DNA from 4 places in the Sphingomonas panacis genome. Region 1 is predicted to be linked to each of the others. Evidence: riboswitches for the same ligand, from Rfam matches in the RefSeq annotation. Region 1 holds a riboswitch; each other region holds the start of a gene.
What was found. A riboswitch is a leader RNA that binds a small molecule or an ion and turns the genes downstream of it on or off. The one in region 1 is predicted to bind cobalamin.
Positions count from the first base shown of each region.

Region 2: linked by a shared signal. The riboswitch ahead of cobW (cobalamin biosynthesis protein CobW) and the one ahead of J0A91_RS20485 (DUF1852 domain-containing protein) in region 1 are both predicted to bind cobalamin.
Region 3: linked by a shared signal. The riboswitch ahead of J0A91_RS15090 (TonB-dependent receptor) and the one ahead of J0A91_RS20485 (DUF1852 domain-containing protein) in region 1 are both predicted to bind cobalamin.
Region 4: linked by a shared signal. The riboswitch ahead of J0A91_RS13400 (DUF1636 domain-containing protein) and the one ahead of J0A91_RS20485 (DUF1852 domain-containing protein) in region 1 are both predicted to bind cobalamin.

Region 1 covers NZ_CP014168.1:4,431,147-4,436,501, reverse strand. Annotated here, with positions in the region: gene J0A91_RS20495 (bile acid:sodium symporter family protein) at 1-439, opposite strand, end outside; gene J0A91_RS20490 (methionine synthase) at 623-1,651, opposite strand; gene J0A91_RS20485 (DUF1852 domain-containing protein) at 1,681-2,664, opposite strand; cobalamin riboswitch at 2,791-3,012, opposite strand; gene J0A91_RS20480 (epoxyqueuosine reductase QueH) at 3,099-3,827, opposite strand; gene J0A91_RS20475 (methylenetetrahydrofolate reductase) at 3,883-4,752, opposite strand; gene purU (formyltetrahydrofolate deformylase) at 4,958-5,355, shown strand, end outside.
Region 2 covers NZ_CP014168.1:3,324,017-3,329,371, forward strand. Annotated here, with positions in the region: gene cobN (cobaltochelatase subunit CobN) at 1-1,544, opposite strand, end outside; gene cobW (cobalamin biosynthesis protein CobW) at 1,552-2,589, opposite strand; cobalamin riboswitch at 2,760-2,986, opposite strand; gene J0A91_RS15165 (GH39 family glycosyl hydrolase) at 3,060-4,745, opposite strand; gene J0A91_RS15170 (LysR family transcriptional regulator) at 5,076-5,355, opposite strand, start outside.
Region 3 covers NZ_CP014168.1:3,308,100-3,313,454, reverse strand. Annotated here, with positions in the region: gene cobF (precorrin-6A synthase (deacetylating)) at 1-200, shown strand, start outside; gene bluB (5,6-dimethylbenzimidazole synthase) at 197-838, shown strand; cobalamin riboswitch at 893-1,121, shown strand; gene J0A91_RS15090 (TonB-dependent receptor) at 1,286-3,445, shown strand; gene J0A91_RS15085 (PepSY domain-containing protein) at 3,432-4,868, shown strand; gene J0A91_RS15080 (HoxN/HupN/NixA family nickel/cobalt transporter) at 4,865-5,355, shown strand, end outside.
Region 4 covers NZ_CP014168.1:2,920,984-2,926,338, forward strand. Annotated here, with positions in the region: gene J0A91_RS13390 (FecCD family ABC transporter permease) at 1-651, shown strand, start outside; gene J0A91_RS13395 (ABC transporter ATP-binding protein) at 645-1,418, shown strand; cobalamin riboswitch at 1,439-1,627, shown strand; gene J0A91_RS13400 (DUF1636 domain-containing protein) at 1,805-2,212, shown strand; gene cobT (nicotinate-nucleotide--dimethylbenzimidazole phosphoribosyltransferase) at 2,209-3,222, shown strand; gene J0A91_RS13410 (histidine phosphatase family protein) at 3,219-3,788, shown strand; gene J0A91_RS13415 (adenosylcobinamide-GDP ribazoletransferase) at 3,785-4,486, shown strand; gene cobD (threonine-phosphate decarboxylase CobD) at 4,483-5,355, shown strand, end outside.

The DNA.
Region 1 (5,355 bases):
TAATGACCACCCCTGCTAGGTTCGACAGGGATGCGCAGCACAGGGCGGCGGGTACGTTGCCGCGCGCGATCGACGTGAACGCGATCGACGACTGCACCGTCGAGGGCAAGAGCGCGACGAACATCAGCCCGGTGACGAGGCCGCTGTCCAGATGCCCGTCAGCGAGTTTGGCGATCCCGAAGCCCAGTAGCGGAAACACCACGAACGTCGTCACGAAAACCAGCGATTGCAACCGCCAATGGAGGATGCCCGTCCAGATCGCCTGTCGGGAGATCCGAGCGCCATAGATGAAGAACAGGAGTGCGATGGCGGCGTGCACCACGATGTCGAGCACGTCCTTGCCCGCGCCCCGCGCGGGCAGGATCGCGGCGATCACCACCATTGCGACGATCGCAAGGATGTAGGCGTCGATCCGCAGCCGGCTCAGGATGGCCTTCATAGATGATAATCCGGTCTTGCGGTCCGCCGTGACGCGCAGATGCGTGCGAACCGTTTATGCAACGATTTCCCCGGCACCGTGCCCGCCCCGTCATGGACGGGCGGGATCGACCGCGCCGGAGAAACTTTCAGGTAAGGCGCGCCATCGTCCGGGCCGAAAAGGCCAGACGATGACGGCTGTCGCTCAGGCCGCCAGTTCCTTGCGGATGATCTCGGCACCGGCACCCAGCGCCTTCAGCTTGCCCCGAGCGATGTCGCGCGACAGCGGCGCCATCCCGCAGTTGGTGGCGGGCAGGAGCTTGTCGGCATCGACGAAGCGCAGCGCGTTGCGCAGTGTGTCGGCGACCTGCTCCGGCGTCTCGATCGTATCCGTCGCGACGTCGATCGCGCCGACCATCACCTTCTTGCCGCGGATCAGCTCGATCAGGTCCGTCGGCACGCGCGAGTTCTGACATTCTAGTGAGATGATATCGATCTTCGACTTCTGCAGGTTGGGGAAGGTTTCCTCATACTGGCGCCATTCGGAGCCGAGCGTCTTCTTCCAGTCGGTATTGGCCTTGATGCCATAACCATAGCAGATGTGGACGGCGGTTTCGGCCTTCAGCCCCTCGGCCGCGCGCTCCAGCGTGGCGATGCCCCAGTCGTTCGCTTCGTCGAAGAACACGTTGAAGGCGGGTTCGTCGAACTGGATGATGTCGACGCCGGCGGCCTCCAGCTCGCGTGCTTCTTCGTTGAGGATGCGGGCGAACTCCCACGCCAGCTTCTCGCGGCTCCGGTAATGCGCGTCGTAGAGGGTGTCGATCATCGTCATCGGCCCGGGCAGCGTCCATTTGATCGGCTGATCGGTCTGGGCACGCAGGAAACGGGCGTCGTCGACGAACACCGACGTGGGCCGCGAGACGGACCCGACGACCGTCGGCACGCTGGCGTCATAGCGGTTGCGGATGCGCACCGTCTCGCGCTTCTCGAAATCGACGCCGTCCAAATGCTCGATGAACGTCGTGACGAAGTGCTGGCGGGTCTGCTCGCCGTCCCCGAGGATGTCGATGCCCGCCTGCCGCTGATCGTCGACCGCGAGGCGCAGCGCATCCTGCTTGCCCGCGACCAGCTCCTCGCCCTCCAGCTTCCAGGGTGACCACAGGGTCTCGGGCTGGGCCAACCAGGATGGCTTGGGCAGGCTGCCTGCAGTCGTCGTCGGCAACAATGTCGTCATGATGCAAATACCTGTCGTATGGGTGGGGATCAGAGGCCGCAGGTCGCGGACCAGCGCTGAAGCGCGGGCCAGTGCGGCTTGATGAAATGCTCTTCGGCGAATTTGCCCTGCTCGACGGCGAGGCGGCTGCGCTCCTCGCGATCATAGACGATGCGGGTCAGCGAATAGTCCTGATACCTCAGGCTCGGCTGATAATGCTCCGCCGCGACCGAGTTCGCGTTGTAGATTTCCGGGCGATAGATCTTCTGGAACGTCTCCATTGTCGCGATGGTGCTGGCGAGTTCGAGGTTCGTATAGTCGCTGACCAAATCGCCGGTATGGTAGAAGGCGAACGGCGCGACGCTGTGGGGCGGCATGAAATATCGCACCTTCATGCCCATTTTTGCGAAATACTGATCGGTGGGCGAGAATTTGTCGTTGCGATACTCGACGCCGAGGATCGGATGTACGTTGGCGGTTCGGTGATAGACCTCCTTGCTCGACACGCTGAGGCAGATGACTGGGGGCTTGCGGAAGTTGTCGCGGTAAGCGCTCGATCCGAGGAAATGCTTGAACAGGTTGCCGTGCAGATCGCCGAAGTCCTCCGGCGCGCCGCCACCCCCGGCCTTCAGGTGATTGGGCAGGACGACGCTGAAGTCGTAATCGCGGACATAGGATGAGAAGTTGTTGCCGATCATCCCGTCGCTGCGCTCGCCGCTGATCCGGTCGGTGACGGTGGTGTGCAGGATCTCGATCAGCGGAAACGCTTCGTCGTCCGCGCCGCCTCCAAGAGTGAGCGCGGCCGAGACGATCTTCAGCTCCAGCGTGTAGCGATCACCTTTGGGATTGTCCCAGTGCATCAGCGCGTTGAAGCGGTGGTCGATCATCTCCAGCGTGTTGCGCAAATTCTCCTGCCGGCTGTCCCCACGCGCAAGATTGGCGAAGTTGGTGGTGATCCGCGTGTTGTCGGCCGGACGATAATTCTCGTCGAAGGGCAAGCTGCTGATCGAGAATGTGAACCCGCTATTCGTCATGACTCAACCCTGGCTTTGCGGGCGGGAGGTCAGGCGAAAGCGCGCAAGGCGTGAACAGGACCGGATGGCGGCAAGCCACGGACCGTCGCATCAAGCGCGATCCACCGGAGGAACCCCCGTCCGAGGAACGTTATCGCGTCAAAGGCAGGTCTCCTGGCTCACGGGTCAACGCGGTGGCTCCGGCCTTCCCAGGCACCTTGCGGGAGCCCAGTGACACGAAATGGAACCGCCGCTCGCCGCTTACAGTTGCGGGGGCAGCGCCGGATTCTGCCCCGAAAGGCACCACCGGCTTCCCGTCTTAGCCCCATCGCCATGCCTGGGATGGGGAACCTCGACGTGGCCGTTAAACACCATTGGTCCGAAGCTGTCAATAACGATATAAAGATATCTTTATATGACGGTTTGACGTTGTGGCATCGACCATCGGATCCGCGTCATCGCAGCACCAGCGTGTCAGGAGCGAGCGGGATCGGGAGATGGCGGAGCAAGCCTAAACCGATGCGTCCCCCCCCCTCCGCCTCGCCATAATAGAGCTTGCCGATATCGATTTCCGATCGACTCTGGCTCACACGGTGGGCGTTGGTGTCGCGCAGCGAATAGACACAGCCGCAATATTCCTGCTGATAGAAACGCTCGCGCTTGGAGATGTCGATCATGCGCGCAGCACCACCGCCCTTGCGCCAGTTGAACGTCCAATAGTCGATGCCGGGATAGTGCGACGCCGCGCGCTCGCCCGAGCCGTTAATCTGATTCATGTCCTTCCAGCGCGAGATGCCGAGCGACGAGGTGATGACGGGGAAGCCGTTCTCGTGCGCGTAGAGCGCGGTGCGCTCGAACCGCATGTCGAAACACATCGTGCAGCGCTCGCCACGCTCCGGTGCCCATTCCATCCCCTTTGCCCGCTTGAACCAGTTGACCGTGTCATAGTCGGCATCGACGAACGGCACGCCGTGGTCCTCGGCGAAGCGGATGTTCTCGTCCTTCCGCAAGATGTATTCCTCTTTGGGATGGATGTTGGGGTTGTAGAAGAAGATGGTATAATCGATGCCGCTGGCGGTCATCGCTTCCATCACTTCACCCGAGCATGGCGCGCAGCAGCTATGCAGCAGAACCTTGGTCTGGCCGCCCGGTGGTACAAGCTTGGGTCGATCGATCGGCGTCATGATATTCTCTCAGGTGGTGCAGGCGGCTTCGAACAAGCGGAAGCGCAGGGTCGTTCTATCGGATTGAAGCATAGTGGCTGATCCAGTCCACCGTCTTGCCGATATTCCCGAATGGATAAAAGTGAAGTCGCACCGGACCATGTTCGTTCGTCAGGCCGGCAGCGAGACGATCCACGAACATTTCCGGTCCGGACGTTCCCAATAGTCTAGTAGCGGAGATGCCATATTTCGCCAAGATGACGGTCGACGCACCGACGCCGCACTGAGCGGCGAACCGCATCAAGGTCGCTACGCCCGCCGGACCGGGAACACCGATCCGCACCGGATGATGCAATCCGCGTTCGCGAAGACCCTCCAGCCAGCGCAGGACGATGTCCGCGTCGAAGGCGAATTGGGTGACAATCATCGGCGACATGCCGCGCTCCTCGATGCTTCGACACTTCGATTCCAGCACGGCCCAGCATTCCGCCTCGCTCATGACAGGATGGCCTTCTGGATGCCCCCCGATGCCGACCGTCTCCACCCCACACCGTTCGAAAGCGCCCGTCGCGATCAGGGATGCGCTGTCGGGGAACGGCCCAAGCGGATGGAGCCGGTCGCCGGCAACGACGAAACAGCGCGTGATGCCGCCGCCAGCAACCGTCTCGGTCATGAAGCCGTCGAACGTGCTGGCCGAGGTGATCCGTCGGGCGGCGAAATGAGGCATGGGTTCGAACCCGAGCTGACGAACGGCCCGTATCGCTGCGACGCGCGCTGCCTTGTCGTCAGTGCGCAGGAACGGGATCGCTATCTGCGTCGAAGGCGGGAGCGCTTTCGCCACCTGTACCAGCCCAGGAATATCCCTGACCGTCACCTCCAGCGAATAGTCAGCTGTGATGCAGGGGCGAACACGGAGCGAGGCTGGTTGATTGAGCGGCGGGTTCATCGTCTTCTATATGCAGAGGGTGGCCGGCTGACACCGCGCGCGCTCCTAGCCTCAATGGGCCGCGTTTCCATGTTCGCGCCTGCGATCATCCGCGAGGTCGTGACCTATGCTCTGTTCTCGCACGGAGGAGCAATGGACGAATATGGGGTGACACCGTAAGCGGACGCCTTCCTTCCTCGCCAGCAACGCTTCCGGAGCACAGCGAATGTCACGATCCTACACGCTGGTCATCGACTGTCCTGACCGTCCCGGCATCGTTTACAGCGTCAGCAGGATCATCTTCGAAAATGACGGCAACATCCTCGAATCCCGGCAGTTCGAGGATCGTGAGACGGGCCGCTTCTTCCTCCGCGTCGTCTTCGAAAGCGGGTGCGATCAAGCCGTGCTGGCGGATGCGGTCGCGACACTCGGCGAAGGGTTCGACATGGATTGGAAGCTGGTGCCGACAAACCAGCCCGTCAAAGTCCTGATCCTCGTGTCGAAGTTCGATCATTGCCTGGCGCACCTGCTCTATAAGGTGAGGATCGGGGAGATCCCGATCGAGATCGTCGGGATCGCATCGAACCATCCGGCCGCCGCGCTGACGGCAACCGACATCCGGGA
Region 2 (5,355 bases), 1.1 Mb from region 1:
GCGTGGCGCGGGCAGCGCGAGAGATCGTGATAGTCCTCCGTCCGCGCGGCCGGGCTGCCGCGTTCGGGCTGAAGCGCGACGATGCTGTTGCCGGCTTCGATTGCGGTGAACCGGAATACGTTGCCCAGGACAGCCGGATCATCCCCGGGCGCACCCCATGTGGAAGCCAGATCGGCCTGCAACGCCGCCGGCAAGCGCGCGAGTGCCGTGCGATAGTCGGCGATCGGCCATTCCAGCCACTGCGATCCAAGCGCTTCGGGCAGGTCGGTGACGGGCAAGACCGCATAGCCCGCCTCCGCCAGATCGTGCAGCATCGCCTCGGCCGAGGCGAACGCGTCCAGCCCGACGGCGTGTGCCATCTGGTGTGCCTTGCCGGGATAGGTCGACAGGATGATGGCGAGGCGGCGCTCGGCGGCGGGCTTTGCCGCGAGCGTGATCCAGCCGTGGACGCGCGCCGCGATAGCGTCGATCCGCGCCGGATCGGCACGATGTTCGCGGCGCGCATATTGCAGGTCGGGGTCGCGCGTCGCGTCGCCTTTGAAACTCGCCACGCCCGCGAAGAGGCGGCCGTCGACCTCGGGTAGCACCACGTGCATCGCCAGATCGGCGGGGGAGAGGCCGCGCGGTGCATCGACCCACGCGGCGCGATCCGAGGTGGCGAGCGCGATCTGGAACACGGGCACGCCCGCGCCGTCGAGTGGCGTCGTGCCGCTCTCGTCGCGCGCGGAAAAGGCGGTGGCGTTGACGATCGCGGCCGGCGCCAGTGCCGTCACCCAGCGCCGCAGCCAGCCACTTGCCTCGGCGTCCTTCAACGATGGCGCGAACACCGCGAGCACATCATACCCGCGTGCGACGAATGCCATGCGAAGCGCGATGATGGGATCGAGGTCGGCCGCGGTCAGGTACGATCGGTAGAAGACGATCAGGACGCGCGACCGCAGCGCCGTTATCGCGAACGCAGCGGGGCAGGCGACGCCCTGATCCGGCGACCAGCCGCCAACCGCAGCGATGGCCCGCGCACCGCGTGCGGGTTTGACGTACAGACCCGCCGCCAGCGCGAACTGGGCGAGCGCGGTCCGCGCCGCCGCCGCGCCGCCGATATCGCAAAGCTGCGCGAGCCGACGCAGCGTGGAGACCGGCATCGTCGATGCGGCGTCGAGCCTTGTGTCCGGTCGCCCGTCCGCTGGAATGACCGCCAGGGCGATGCCGCGCTGGCGCGCCAGCATCTCCACCTGTTGCAAGCCATAGGGCCAATAGGCCGTGCCGCCGATCAGGCGGATCAATATGCCCTTGGCGGCCCCGAGCGTGCGTTCGACATAGGTATCGACCGACAAAGGGTGCGTCAGTTCGGCGAGGTTGGCGAGCCGCAGGCTTGGCGCCTCGCCATCACCAACCTCCGCCATTATCGCGCGCCACCCCGCCGCGAACGCGCCGAGGTCGCTGTCCGAGAACGACAGCACCACGAGATCGGCGGCATCCTGCCCCAGATCGCGTGGCGTGGCGCTCTCTTCCAGCCCATGCGTTTCGCGGAAGATGACGTGCATCGGGGGATCAGACCGTCAGCACGGCCCGGATCGCTGCCGGATCGAGCCGGTCGCGCTCTGCGATCACGACCAGGCGGGTGCGGCGCGGCTCATCCGCGTGCCAGGGGCGGTCGTAATGCGTGCGTACCCGCGCGCCGACCGCCTGCACCAGCAGCCGCATCGGCTTGCCCGCGACGGCGGCGTAGCCCTTCACGCGCAACACGTCGCCACCCCGTCCCAGCGCTTCGATGCGATCCGCCAGATCGGCCGGCGCGGCGATCTCGCCGAAATCCACGACGATGCTGTCGAAATCATCATGCTCGTGCTCGTCCTCGCCGTCATGGTGCGAGGGTCGTGCGGCGATATCGTCCTCCGCCGCCGCGCCGATGCCGAGCACGACGCGTGGATCGATCACGCCGTCGATCAGTTCGACCACCGGCAGCGGCTTGCGCGTCTCGGCGGCGATCACCGCGCGCGCGGCGGCGACGCCGTCGGGGCCGGCCAGATCGCACTTGGTCAGCAGCACCATATCGGCGCAGGCGAGCTGATCCTCGAACACTTCGGACAATGGCGTTTCGTGATCGATGCTCGGATCGGCGGCCCGTTGCGCGTCGAGCGCGGTCACGTCCGGCGCGAACCGCCCCGCCGCGACCGCCTCGGCATCCGCCAGCGCGATCACGCCATCGACGGTGATGCGTGATCGGATCGCCGGCCAGTCGAACGCCTTCAGCAGCGGCTTGGGCAGCGCGAGGCCCGACGTTTCGATCAGGATATGGTCGGGCCGGGGATCGAGCGCGAGCAGCGTTTGCACGGTGGGGATGAAATCGTCGGCGACGGTGCAGCAGATGCAGCCATTGGCGAGTTCGACGATATTCTCGGCCGGGCAATCGGGGATCGCGCAGCCCTTCAGGATATCGCCATCGACGCCCAGGGTACCGAACTCGTTGACGACCACCGCCAGCCGACGCCCGCCGGATTCGCGGATCAAATGGCTGATGAGCGTCGTCTTGCCGGCGCCCAAAAAGCCGGTGACGATGGTGACGGGCACCTTTGACAGATCGGACATGCTCTTCTCCGCGGCGCAAGCAACGACCGGCGGGGACCGAAATATCGGTCGGCGCGCGACGACGGACGGGCGCCGAAAGCCGCCCGTGCCACGCACCGATGCAGCCCCAGCCGCACAGGCTCGTCGCTCAGACGGAGAACCGTGCCGCGACCATCCCCTGGACCGAAGCAAGAGCGACCATATCGCCGGCAGGTCTCCTGGCTTGCGGGTCAACGCTGCGGCATCGCCTTCCCAGAGGACACATCCGCAGATGCGTCGATCCAGTGGCTGCTCCCGAAAGAGCCTGATGCCGTCGCTCACCGCTCACAGTTGCAGGGACAGCCGCGGATTTGGGGAGAACCCCGCACCGCATTCCCATTGAAGCCCCTCGCGGGGCACCGGCGCGATCATCGAGACCCGACATGGGCCTCGGCGTTGCATCTAACGCAAGCGTTACGGCTTGCCAATTCTCGATTTCCGCCCGGTCCGGCTCATGCCCCGTCGAGCAGGACCAGCGCGACGCCTTGGCGGGCGAGGCGCATGTCGAGCGTCGCCGTGCCGGCCTTGCCGCGCGCGATGCTTACCGTCTCCGGGTGCATTCGCGATGCGGCTTCCAGCGCGGCGTATTGTCCGGTGTCGGGTGACTGTGGCGAACCCATTGCCCGCCACGCCGCAAAGGCGTTGGCGTGGGTGGGATCGACACGCCATACCGTCGCTTTGACAGGTGCGCTTCGCAAGCCGTTCAGGGCGATGTGGATCTGCGCGTCGGGGCCGGCGAGATCGTCGTCGTGATAATGCCACACCAGCACGGCGAGTCTGCCGTCCGCGGTGCGCGTGGCGAGCGTGCCGACATCGGGGGTGCCGCGCACGCCGTCCTCCATTACGCTTTCGAGCGGGATTTGGGCGCTGCTGGTGCTCGCCAGCCGTGTCTCGCCGAGCTTGGCGAACAGGCGGAAGACGTTGAGCACGGGCAGATCGACGCCATTTGTGGCAAGCTGGCGATATCCCGCGAACCACGGCTGGCCCTCGAATTCGAACGACCAGGAGACGATGCCGGCGAGGTTGACCTTGCGCTTGGCGGCCAGCTCCCAGATCCGCGCGAAGCTGGCGGCGGTGTAGCTCGAGTACATCGTGCCGTTGCGATAGGCGTTCTCGGGTCCGGGGCATGCGGCGCAGCCTTCGGGATCACTCTCGCCGATCACGACGGGCTTGGCGGCAAGCGCCGGAATCGACAGCACCTTGGTGAAACCGCCGTCCGCTGCCATCAAGTGCGTAGCGATGCCCATGCGGACATGGCCATCGACGATGCTCGGCTTGCCCTTGGCGTGGAACGAGAGGAAGTCGGTCGGGGTGCCGATCTGTCCGGTTGCGTAGTTCTTGCCGGTGGTGACGTGCTTGAGGAAGCCGTCCATGAAGGTGCCGCCCGCGCCCGCGACGTCGGGCCCGCCGACGCGCGCGGTCGGCAGCGCGCGGCGCACCCCGGCGATCGCATAATCGTGCATCTTGTAGAAATCTTCCGGCGTGCCGCGCCAATAGAAGTCGAGATTGGGTTCGTTCCACACCTCGAAGAACCAGCGCTCGACTTCGGCGCGGCCGTAGCGTTCGACGTTGTGGCGAGTCCATTGATAGGCCAACTCACCCCATTTCGCGTAATCCTTAGGCGGGTAGCTCCAGCCGGTCGCGATTTTCCCGTAATCGACGCCGGGCTTCCAGGCGTGTCGGTAGGGTACGCCCGCCGGCGCGCTCGACAGCGCCTCGGGCATGAAACCGATCTGGAGATAAGGGTGGATGCCTTGTGCGCGGTAGCTGTCGATGATGCCATCGACGATCGTCCAGTCGTAGACCGGCTTGCCGGCCTTGTCGTCGGTGTAGACGTTGGTGCTGCCCCATTTGAACGATGGTGTGCCGTCACCGCTGGTCAGCAGATTGTGCGCGCGGAAATAGACATCGCCCGATTTCAGCGCGCCGAGTTCGACCAGCAGTTTGCGGCCGTCCTTCATCGTCGCGTAGTTCGGCTCGTCGGCACCGAAGAACCGCCACGTCGGCGGCAATGCGCCGATGCTGCGGCTGGCGTCGATCGTGACGGAGACCTGGCGCGATGTGCCGTCCTGCGCGAGCGCGGGGAAGGAGACACCTGCCAGTGCCAAGGTCGTCGCGATCGTTTTCCAGATCGTCATGATTCATCCTCTCCCGTCGCGCCGCGATGCCGGCTGCGAAGCCGTGTGTTTAGAGCAGGATGGCACCGACACAAACCCGGATAGCCGCATCGGTCGCGCGTCTGGGTGCAGAGACCAACATAAAAGGCCGCCCCTTTCAGGACGGCCTTTCCATTGTCAGCCACTTCTGGCTTGCTCCTTAGAGCTGGACAGCCCCGCGGGCGGGAGTCGCGCTCGGCAGGTTCGCCATCAGCGGCGTGAAACAATGAGACATTCGACCACCTCCTTTCCGTTGTTGAACAGTCTTGGGAATATGGGGCAAGTCGCTGTGACTTCAAGAGAAGTGCGGAATTATCCGAACGGATTCGCCCTGATGAAATCGACAAACGCGCGCAGCGGCGTCGGCAGATAGCGGCGGCCCGAATAATAGAGGATCGGGCCGGAAAACGGCTCGCACCAATCGTCGAGCACCGTCTCCAGAGCGCCAGTGGCGATATGCGGTTTGAGCCAGTCCTCGAACAGATGGATGATGCCCAGTCCGGCGACGGCGGTTTCAACAAGCAGGTCGCAGGCGAGGCCGGGTTGCGCCAGCAGCGGACCGGCCGGATCGACGCGCACGATCTCGCCGGCC
Region 3 (5,355 bases), 1.1 Mb from region 1:
CGTGCGCCTTCACCACGCTCGACCCGGAAGGGGTGTCGATCTGGTGGGGCGCGTATCTCGGCATGGCGCAGCAGGCGCTGGCCGCAGGTCCGCTCGGGGTGACTGCCCCGGAGATCGTGATCCGTCGCGCGGCGCTGCGCGCCGAACATGGCTGGATCATGGACACATATCTGCTCCGCCGTAAGCGGCAGGTCGCATGACCGAACCCGCGTTCGATGCCGGTTTCCTCGCACGATTCGATGAGTTGCTCCGCTGGCGGCGCGATGTGCGGCACTTTCAAACCACACCGATACCCGAAACCGACATGCGCCACCTCCTCGCCACGGCGGCGCTGGCGCCATCGGTCGGCAACGCGCAGCCGTGGCGTTTCGTCCGTATCCGATCGGATGGCTTGCGCGCGCGGCTCGCCGATCATGTCGATGCCGCCAGCCGGGACGCAGCGGGCGCACTCGCCGACGAAGCGCTGCGCGAGCATTACGGCACGCTGAAACTCCACGGTCTGCGCGAGGCGCCCGAACTGCTGGCGGTGTTCTGCGACGACGAGCCGGCGGCAGGGCATGGCCTCGGCCGCGCGACGATGGCCGAGACACTGCGCTATTCCACCGTCACCGCGATCCACACGCTTTGGCTGGCCGCCACCGCGCGTGGGCTTGGGCTGGGCTGGGTCTCGATCCTCGATCCCGAGGCGGTGGCCCCGATGCTCGATGTGCCGCCACGCTGGTCCTTCGTCGCGTTGCTGTGCATCGGCACGCCGCTCGCTCCCTCCGACATCCCCGAACTCGAACGGCGCGGCTGGCAGGCGCGTGAGCCGCTGGCCGACCGGCTATACGAACGCTGAGCCGCTGCTTGCACGCCCCCGATCGTTTCGGTACGAGATGGATTGAGGCGTTTTTCGCCTCATGATCGCGCTGGTGCCCCGCGAGGGGCTTAAAAGGGAACGCGGTACGGGATTTTGGTCCCTAAGCCGAGGCTGTCCCTGCAACTGTAAGCGGCGAGCGCGATGCACATCGCGTCTGATCCTTCGGGACGGGCGCAGCCACTGGGTCGAACAGACTTGGGAAGGTGGTGCATCGTGGCGTTGACCCGTGAGCCAGGAGACCTGCCGGCGTGGGTCGCTCTTGCTTCGGTCCAGGGGATGGCTGCGGCACGGTGAACTCCGTTCGAGCGACGAAGGTGCGGGGGGCCGCACGGCAGGCGTGACGGTCGCGATGGCGTCCGGTCGGCGCGGCTGCCGCCGTTCGCGCGGCAGGCTCCCCGCTTCGTCCGACGCCGGGGGACTGAAGGAATGCGAAATCTCACCACCTGCGCGGCGCTGGCCATCACGGCCGCCGCCACGCCACTGCACGCGCAGACCACGCCGAACGCCGACAGCGATGCCGATAATATCCTGGTGGTGGGCGAGCGCCAGCAGCCGAGCCTGACCACGCCGAACACGACCGGGAGCCGGCTCGGCCTCACCGCGCTGGAAACGCCCGCCACGCTATCGACGATCGATGGCGACCTGATCCGCGCGCGCGGCGATATGTCGGTTGTCGAGGCGGCGAGCCGCGCGCCCGGCATCAGCAATGTCGGCAATCTCGGCAACGGCGGCACCGCGCTCGCCGCGCGCGGGTTCAGCGGCCAGGGTTCGGTGCTACAACTGATCGACGGTGTGCGCCTGTTCCCCGTCGCCGGCACCATCACCTTCCCGACCGATCCGTGGATGGTGCAGCGAATCGATATCCTGAGCGGCCCGGCGTCCGTGCTCTACGGTCAGGGCGCGCTGGGCGGTGCGGTCAACGTCGTCATGCGCAAACCCAACACCGATCGCACCGATATCGAAGGCGAGATCGGCTATGGATCGCAGAACACCGTCCATCTCGCGGCGGGCATCGGCGGGCCGTTGAACGATCGCCTGTCGTACCGTGTCGATGGCAGCTACCGCCGCTCGGACGGGTTCGTCGATCGCGGCCAATCGCGCAGCTACGCGCTGTCGGGCACCTTGCGCTGGACGCCGACCGACACGCTCGTCCTCACCGCGCGCGACGATTACGGCAATCAGCACCCGATGCGCTATTTCGGCACGCCGTTGATCGACGGGCACCTCGACACCGCAATCCGCGACCGCAACTACGATACCCGCGACGGCCACGCGCGCTATCGGGACAACCGCACCAGCCTGCAACTCGATTGGACGCCGAGCGCGTCCCTCACCTTCAGCAACCAGGCCTATCGGCTGACGAGCAAGCGTTACTGGCTCAATCTTGAAAGTTATTGCTGGGTCGCCGCCGATGGCTTCTGTCCGAACGGCCTCAACGAAAATCCCGCCACGCCCGGGCAAATCTATCGCACCGGCATGACCGGCATCGTCCACGATCAGACCCAATGGGGCGATCAGGGTAGCGTGACGTGGCGCACGAGCCTTGCCGACGGCATCGGCAACGATCTCGTCGTCGGATTCGACGCCAACCTCATCAAGATGCGCTATTCGCATAATTTCGGTGCGGACCCGCAGGTGGCGGTCGTTGACCCGTTCGACTTCGACCCCGGCGTGATCGTCGATACGCAGGGCATCGCGCCGCGCTACCGCACCCGCACCGACGAAATCTCGATCTTTGCCGAGGACCGGCTGAAGCTCGGCGATCACGTCTCGATCGTCGGCGGTGTCCGCCACGAACGCGACCGCATCAAGCGCTGGGGCATCGCGCCATCGGGTGCCGAGAGCTTCGCGCTCGACAAGACGCTGACCAACACCACTTGGCGCGTCGGCGGCGTCTATCAGCCGGTGAAGACGGTCTCGCTCTATGCGCAATATGCCACCGGGGTGGACCCGCTCGGCACGCTGACCACCTATTCGACGGGCCAAGTCCAGTTCAGCAACGCCACCGGCGATCAGGTCGAGATCGGCGCCAAGGCGGTGTTCCTCGGTGGCCGTGGCACCGCGACGATCGCCGCCTATCGCATCGTCAAGAAGGGCCTGCTCGCGCAGCGCACGCCGACCAGCCCAGTCGAACAGATCGGGCAAAGGTCCGCCAAGGGGATCGAGGCGGCGGTATCGCTCGATCTTCCGCACGGCTTCGGCATCGATGCGAACGGCAGCATCCTCGATGCGCGGTTCGATGACTTCATCTCGGGCGGCGCCGACTTCGCGGGCAACACGCCCCCCGATGCGCCCGAACGGATGGCGAACCTGTGGCTGCGCTGGGACGCCACGCACCAACTCCAGGCCCGTGCCGGGCTGCGCTATGTCGGGCGGCAGTTTTCGGACAACGCCAATCACTTCCGCCTGCCCGGTTACGCGACAATCGATGCGACTTTGTCCTACGCGGTGACGCGCAACGTCGCGGTCGATGTCCACGTCTACAACCTGTTCGACAAGGATTATGCGACCAACGCCTATGGCGACCAGCAATGGGTGCTCGGCCGGCCGCGCTCCGTGGACGTGTCGCTTCGTGCCGGCTTCTAGCGCGGCGCGCATCGCCCGGCGCTGGTTGTATTTGACGCACCGCTGGATCGGCATCGCGAGCTGTCTGCTGTTCGCGATGTGGTTCCTGTCGGGGCTGGTGATGGTCTACGTCCCCTATCCCTCGCTGCCGCCCGGTGATCGGTTGGCGCGGGCGCAGCCGATCGATTGGGCGGCGGTGGACGTACCGCCGCCGCTCGACGGGGGGCGGATGCCGCGCGCGTTGTCGCTGGAGATGCGCAACGGTGTGCCGGTGTGGCGCGTCGGCGGATGGGACGGGCGAAACACCACCATATCCGCCGCGCGCGGGGCCCTGATTCGTCCCGTCGATGCCGCTTTCGCCAGGCGCGTGGCGCGCCGCTTCGCCCGCGCGCCGGTCGCGAGCGTCGAGCGGTTGCAACGCGACCAGTGGACGGTCGCGGGCGGGTTCGACCGGCATCGACCACTCTGGAAGGCCGCGATCGACGATCCTGCCGGGAGCGAACTGTATGTCTCCGCGACGACCGGCGGCGTGGTCCAGCGAACGATTCGCCGCGAGCGCTTCTGGAACTGGCTCGGGTCCGTACCGCATTGGCTGTATCCGACCGTTCTGCGGCAGGACACTGCGGCGTGGCGGCAAGTCGTGCTGTGGGTGTCGGGGCCGTGCATCGCGGCGGCGGTGGCTGGCATGTGGATCGGCATCCTGCGCACCCGCCTGGGCGCGCGCCGTTTCAAGGGCGGGCGGGTGACGCCGTATCATGGCTGGCTGCTCTGGCATCATGTCGCAGGGATGGTCGGTGGGGCGTTCCTGATCGCCTGGATCTTCAGCGGCTGGCTGTCGGTCGATCCCGGCCATGTGTTTCGCGCCGCCGATCGCGACGAAGCGTCGGTGCGTGCCTATTCGGGTGGGATGATGCCCACAGTCGCGCTGCCCGGGCTGCGAAACGTGGCGGCGGGCGCGGTGGAGGTTCGCTTGACCGATCACGCCGGTGTGCCGCTGCTGACGGTCTCATACCCTGATGGCCGGCGACAGGTGCTCGATCCGACCACGCTCGCCCCTGCCCGCCCGCCGAGTCCAGCGATGGTCGCGGCGGCGCGCAAGCTGATGGGCGATGCGCCGATCGTCGCGATCGAGCAACTGACCGCGCCCGACGCCTATTGGTACGAGCGCGGCGCGCTCCCGGCCCTGCCGGTGCTGCGGGTCCGCTTCGATGATCGGGCGCGCACCTGGCTGATGATTGATCCCGCCACCGGCGAGGTGCTCGCCACGCTCGACCGGCGCCGTCGCGTCTACCGCTGGACCTTCGACCTGCTCCACACATGGGATCTCAACGCGCTCACGCTGCATCGGCCAGCGTGGGACATTCTGCTCTGGCTCCTCTCGGCGCTGGGGTTGGTGACGTCGATCAGCGGAATCTGGCTGGGCTATAAGAGGCTTGTACGATGACGACAGACTCCGCTTCCCGTCCCCGCATCCGGCGGCGTATCGTCGTGCTGCTCGGGCTGCTTGTCGCCGCCAATGCCGGCGCATGGGTATGGGCCGGCAGCCTGTTCCACGCCGCGCCCGCGATGCTCGGCACCGCGCTGCTCGCCTGGACTTTGGGGCTGCGCCACGCCGTCGATGCCGATCATATAGCCGCGATCGACAACGTCACCCGCAAGCTGATGCACGGCGGCGCGCGCCCCGTGACGGTCGGGCTGTGGTTCGCGATCGGGCACAGCGCCGTCATCCTGATCGCGTCGGTGGCGATCGCCGCCACCGCCAGCGCGCTCACCCGGTTCGAGGCGTTCAAGGCCGCTGGCAGCGTGGTCGCGACGATCTTCTCGGCGGGTTTCCTGTTCGCCATCGCGGCGATCAACCTCGTCATCCTGCGCTCGGTGTGGCGGACGTTCGCGCACGTTCGTGCGGGCGGCAGCTACCGCGAGAACGATCT
Region 4 (5,355 bases), 1.5 Mb from region 1:
ATCGTGCTGCCGGTACTGGCGATCGCGGCGGCGCTCGTGTCGCTGGCGCTGCTGTTCACGCTGGCAGGTCGGTCGGAAAGCCCGCTCACGCTGATTCTCGCCGGGATCGCGGTGTCGACGCTGGCGGGGGCGGCGATCAGTCTCGCGCTCAATCTGTCGCCCAATCCGTTCGCGGCGATGGAGATCATGACGTGGCTGCTCGGCAGTCTGGAAAACCGGTCGTTCCAGCATGTCTGGATCGCGCTGCCCTGCATCGCGGTGGGCGCGGCGTTGCTGCTGTTCGACGGCCACGCACTCGACGCGCTGACGCTCGGCGAGGATGGCGCACGCGCGCTCGGCACCGATCTGCGCGCGACCCGGTTGCGGCTGTTGCTCGGCGTGGCGATCGGCGTGGGTGGCGCGGTGGCGGTGTCGGGGTCGATCGGGTTCGTCGGGCTGATCGTACCGCATCTGGTGCGCCCGCTGACCGACCGAAGCCCCTCGGCGATCCTGCTGCCCTCGGCGCTGGCCGGCGCGGTGCTGCTGACCTTCGCGGACATCGGCGTGCGGCTGATCCCCTCGACCAACGAACTCAAGCTCGGCGTGGTGACCGCGTTCCTCGGCGTGCCGGTGTTCCTCGCCTATCTGATGCGCGAGCGACGGCTATGGTGACGATCGCGCTGAGCGATGTCGGGGTGTCGCTCGGGCGGCGACCGGTGGTGCATGACGTAAACGCGGTGCTGGCGCCCGGCGCTGTGGTCGGGATCGTTGGCCCCAATGGCGCGGGCAAATCGACGTTGCTGAGGGCAACGCTCGGGCTGGTCGCATCGACGGGCAGCATATGCGTGGACGATGTGCCGCTCGCGCGCATGGCGCGAGGCGTGGCCGCGCGGACGCTCGCCTATCTGCCGCAGGGGCAGACGTTGCACTGGCCGCTCACGGTCGAACGACTCGTCACGCTAGGTCGCCTGCCGCACCTCGCGCCGATGTCACGCCTTTCCGATGCCGATGCCGCCGCAGTTGAACGGGCGCTGGAACGGGCTGGTGTCGCGGATTTACGCGAGCGGATCGCCACAGACCTTTCGGGCGGCGAACGCGCGCGTGTCCTGCTCGCCCGCGCGCTCGCGGTCGAGGCGCCGGGGCTGCTCGCCGACGAGCCGCTTGCATCGCTCGATCCCGGGCACCAGATCGACGTGATGGACCTGCTCCGCGCCGAGGCACGGGGCGGGGCGCTGGTCGTGACGGTGCTGCACGATCTGACGATGGCGGCGCGCTATTGCGACCGCGTGTTGTTGATGGATGCCGGCACGATCGTCGCCGATGGCGTGCCCCTCGACGTGCTCACGCCCGAGCGGCTGCGCGCGGTCTACGGCATCACCGCGACGATCGAGCGATTTGGCGAAACCGTGACGATCGTACCTACCGGGCGCGCGTATTGACGGGCCGTACCACCGCAGCTACCGCGCCGGGTGCGACAGGTTCCCCGGCGACGGGGATGAAAAGGGAACGGGAGAACCCCGGCTGCCCCTGCAACTGTAAGCGGCGAGCCATCGCGCCACAGGCCATTGGGATCGCAAGATCCCGAGAAGGCGGCGCGAACCGGCACTGACCCGCGAGCCAGGAGACCTGCCCGTCGCGGTCGTCCTTCGTGCGGACAGGGTGTGCCGGGCGAACGGGGGTGAACCCGAGAGGCGACATGGTTGGACCGCGTTTCGCGGTGTGCCGTGTCGTGGACATGGCGCATCGCGCGCGGCCCATGTCGTGGGTGCCGTTCGATGTCTCAGTGTCTCTCGCGTCTTATGCTTCCGCGCGCGGTGTCCGTATAATGCTCAGGCGAGTCGAGGATGGTCCGGCGGTTGTCGCGTGCAACACCTGCCGCCATACACCCGACGCGCGCGAGGATGCGGCGGGTCTGCGTGGCGGCGCGCACCTCGTCGCGGCGTTGCGCGCGGTGAAGGCGTCGGACTCGCGGTACGCGGGCATCGCGGTGCAGGAAATGCCGTGTCTGTTCGCTTGCGCGGACTTCTGCACGGTGCATCTGCGCGCGCCGAACAAGGTCGGCTACGTGCTCGGCCGCTTCGCGCCCGACGCGGAGGCGGCGAGGGCGATCCTCGATTACGCGGTCGAATACGCCGGGAGCGAACATGGTCGCGTGCCTTTCGCGCGATGGCCGCAGGGTGTGAAGGGCCACTTCATCACACGCACCCCGCCGCCGGGCTTCGTCGCCGAATGACCTTCGCGACGATAGCCGATGTCGAGGCCGCGCTGGCGGCCTCGATCGCGCCCGATGCGGAGGCCATCGCGCAGGCGCGGGCACGACAGGCGCAGTTGACCAAACCCCCCGGCTCGCTCGGCCGGCTGGAGGAGATCGCGGTTTTCTTCGCCGGCTGGCAAGGGCGCGCACGACCACGGATCGGGCGCGGGCGCGTGGCGGTGTTCGCGGGCAACCACGGGATAGTCGCGCATAATGTGAGCGCTTTTCCGGCGGCGGTAACGGCGCAGATGGTCGCCACCTTCGAGCATGGCGGCGCCGCGATCAACGCGCTCGCCCGTGCAGCCGGGCTGGACCTCAAGGTCGTGGCGCTCGATCTCGACCGTCCGACCGCCGATTTCACCACGGCGCCGGCGATGACAGAGGCGGAATGCCTCGCCGCGCTCTCCGCCGGCGCGGCAACCGTCGAGGCCGGGCTGGACCTGCTCGTGCTGGGCGAAATGGGGATCGGCAATACCACCGCCGCCGCGGCGTTGTGCGCGCGGAGTCTGGGTGGCGACGGGTCGACCTGGGTCGGGCCGGGCACGGGAATCGACGACGCCGGCATCGCGCGCAAAGTCGCGGTGGTGGACCGCGCCATTGCGCACCACGCCGACGCACCGATGACGGCGTTCGAGACGCTGCGCCGGGTCGGCGGGCGTGAGATCGCGGCGATTGCGGGTGCGGTACTGCGGGCGCGGGAATTGCGCGTGCCGGTGCTGCTCGATGGGTTTATCTGCTGTTCGGCGGTCGCGCCGCTCGCTGCGGCGGCACCAGCTTCGATCGCGCATTGTCTCGCCGGCCATTGTTCGGCCGAGCCGGGGCACGCGCGCCTGCTGGCCGCGCTCGGGCTGGAGCCGATCCTCCAGCTCGACATGCGGCTCGGCGAGGCGAGCGGCGCGGCGGTCGCGGCCGGGGTCGTCCGCGCGGCGCTGGCCGCGCATGACGGCATGGCGACCTTCACCGAAGCCGGCGTGTCGGGCGCGGGATGACGCCGTTCGTTTTGCACCTGCTACGCCACGGTGCCCCCGAGATCCCCGGGCGGCTGATCGGCCGCACCGATGTCGCGCCGACTGACGAGGGTATCCGCGCCTGCCGCGATCAGGCCCGCGATCTGGATATCGAGGCTGTGGTAAGCTCCGACCTCGCCCGTGCCCGGCTCGCTGCGCAGGCGATCGGCGGCGATCTCGGCGTGCCGGTCGCGATCGACGCGCGCTGGCGTGAACTCGATTTCGGGGCGTGGGATGGGCTTGCGACCAGTCAGATCGATCCGGTCGCGCTCGGCCGTTTCTGGGACGATCCCGATGCCGCGCCACCGCCCGACGGCGAGCGCTGGTCGGCGTTGGCGGCGCGCGTGGCGGCGGCGATCGCCGCCTTGCCGCCACGCACGACGTTGATCGTCACCCACGGCGGGGCGATGCGCGCGGCGCTTGCCGTGTCGTGCGGGTTCGAACAGCGCCAGCTCTGGGCGTTCGACCTGCCCTATGCGGCGATGCTCAGCCTCAAGATATGGCCGGGAAGCCCGCGCACCGCGCAGATCATGGCGCTGTGGCCGTGAGGGGGCTGCTGCTCGCCATCCAGTTCCTGACACGGTTGCCGACGCCGCGCGGAACCGCGAGCGATGCGGATTTCGCCGCGTCGATCCGCTGGTTCCCGTTGGTCGGGCTGCTGATCGGCGCGCTGGTCGCGGGCGCTGGCTGGCTGGCGCGAGGCGATGCCTGGATCGGCGCGCTGGCGGCGCTGGCGGTGTGGATCGGCGTGACCGGCGCACTGCACCTCGACGGTCTCGCCGACCTGACCGACGCGCGCGGCGCGGCGCATGGCGACCGCGCGCGGCTGCTCGCGGTCCTCGCCGATCCGCATGTGGGCAGCTTCGGCGTGGTCGCGCTCGTCTTGCAGATCGTCGCCAAGCTGGTGCTGCTGCATGCGCTGGTGACGGCGGGGCTGTGGGCGCCGCTCGTGCTGATCCCGTTCGCGGCGCGGATCGGGCCGCTGGTGTGGACTCGCTGGCTGCCGCCGCTGCACGCGGGGCTCGCCTCGAGGTTTCGGGCGGCGGTGCGGCGCGTGGATATCGCGGTCTGGATGGTGGTGCTGGTGAGCGTGGCGTTCGTATGGCCGGCGATCCTCGTCACCCCGCTACTGCTGGCGGGATGGGCGCTATACCTGCGCCGCGCGATCGGCGGCATTTCGGGCGATGGCCACGGCGCGGGGATCGAACTGGTCGAGACCGCCTTGCTGGTGGCGGCGTTGCTGTGAGCTGGACGCATCATGGCGGCCGGCTGGCCGAAGCGCGGGCAGCGTTCGGCGATACCGGCGCAACGTGGCTCGACCTGTCGACGGGCATCAATCCCCACGCGTGGCCTGGGGCCGGCGAGGTGGCGATCGACTGGGCGCGCCTGCCCGATGAGAGCGAACTGCGCGCGTTGGAGGCTGCGGCGGCGGCGTATTTCGGCGTCGATCAAGATTATGTCGCTGCGCTGCCGGGTACCGAGATCGGCCTGAGGCTGATCGGGACATTGCTGTCGGGTCCGGCGCGACACCTCGCACCGACCTACCGCACGCATGCCGAGATGGTCGCGGACAGTGTGCCGATCGATTCGCTTTCGGCGGCTTCGGACGGAATCGTCATCGTCGCCAATCCCAACAATCCCGATGGGCGCGTCCTGCCTGCGCAGGCTCTGCTGGCAGCGCATGATCGCCTGCGCGCGCGCGGCGGCTGGCTGGTGGTGGACGAAGCCTTCGCCGATGCCTGTGTGACCGACGCACCGATCAGCGTCGCCCCGCACGTCGCCGACGGCACCCGGCTGATCGTGTTCCGCTCGTTCGGCAAGTTCTTCGGTTTGGCAGGAATGCGGCTCGGCTTCGTGATCGCGCCGCGCGCAATGATCGCGAAGGTGCGCGCGCTGCTCGGCGCGTGGCCGGTGTCCGCCGCTGCCATCGCGATCGGCTCTGCCGCATACCGCGATGCGGACTGGATCGTGACGATGCGCGAACGGCTGGCGCAGGACGCTGCCGATCTCGACGGCATGCTGCTCGGGCGCGGCCTTGTGGCGATCGGCGCGTGCCCGCTGTTTCGGCTCGTCGATGTGGCGGATGCCAGTGCGACCTTCGCGCGGCTTGCCCGC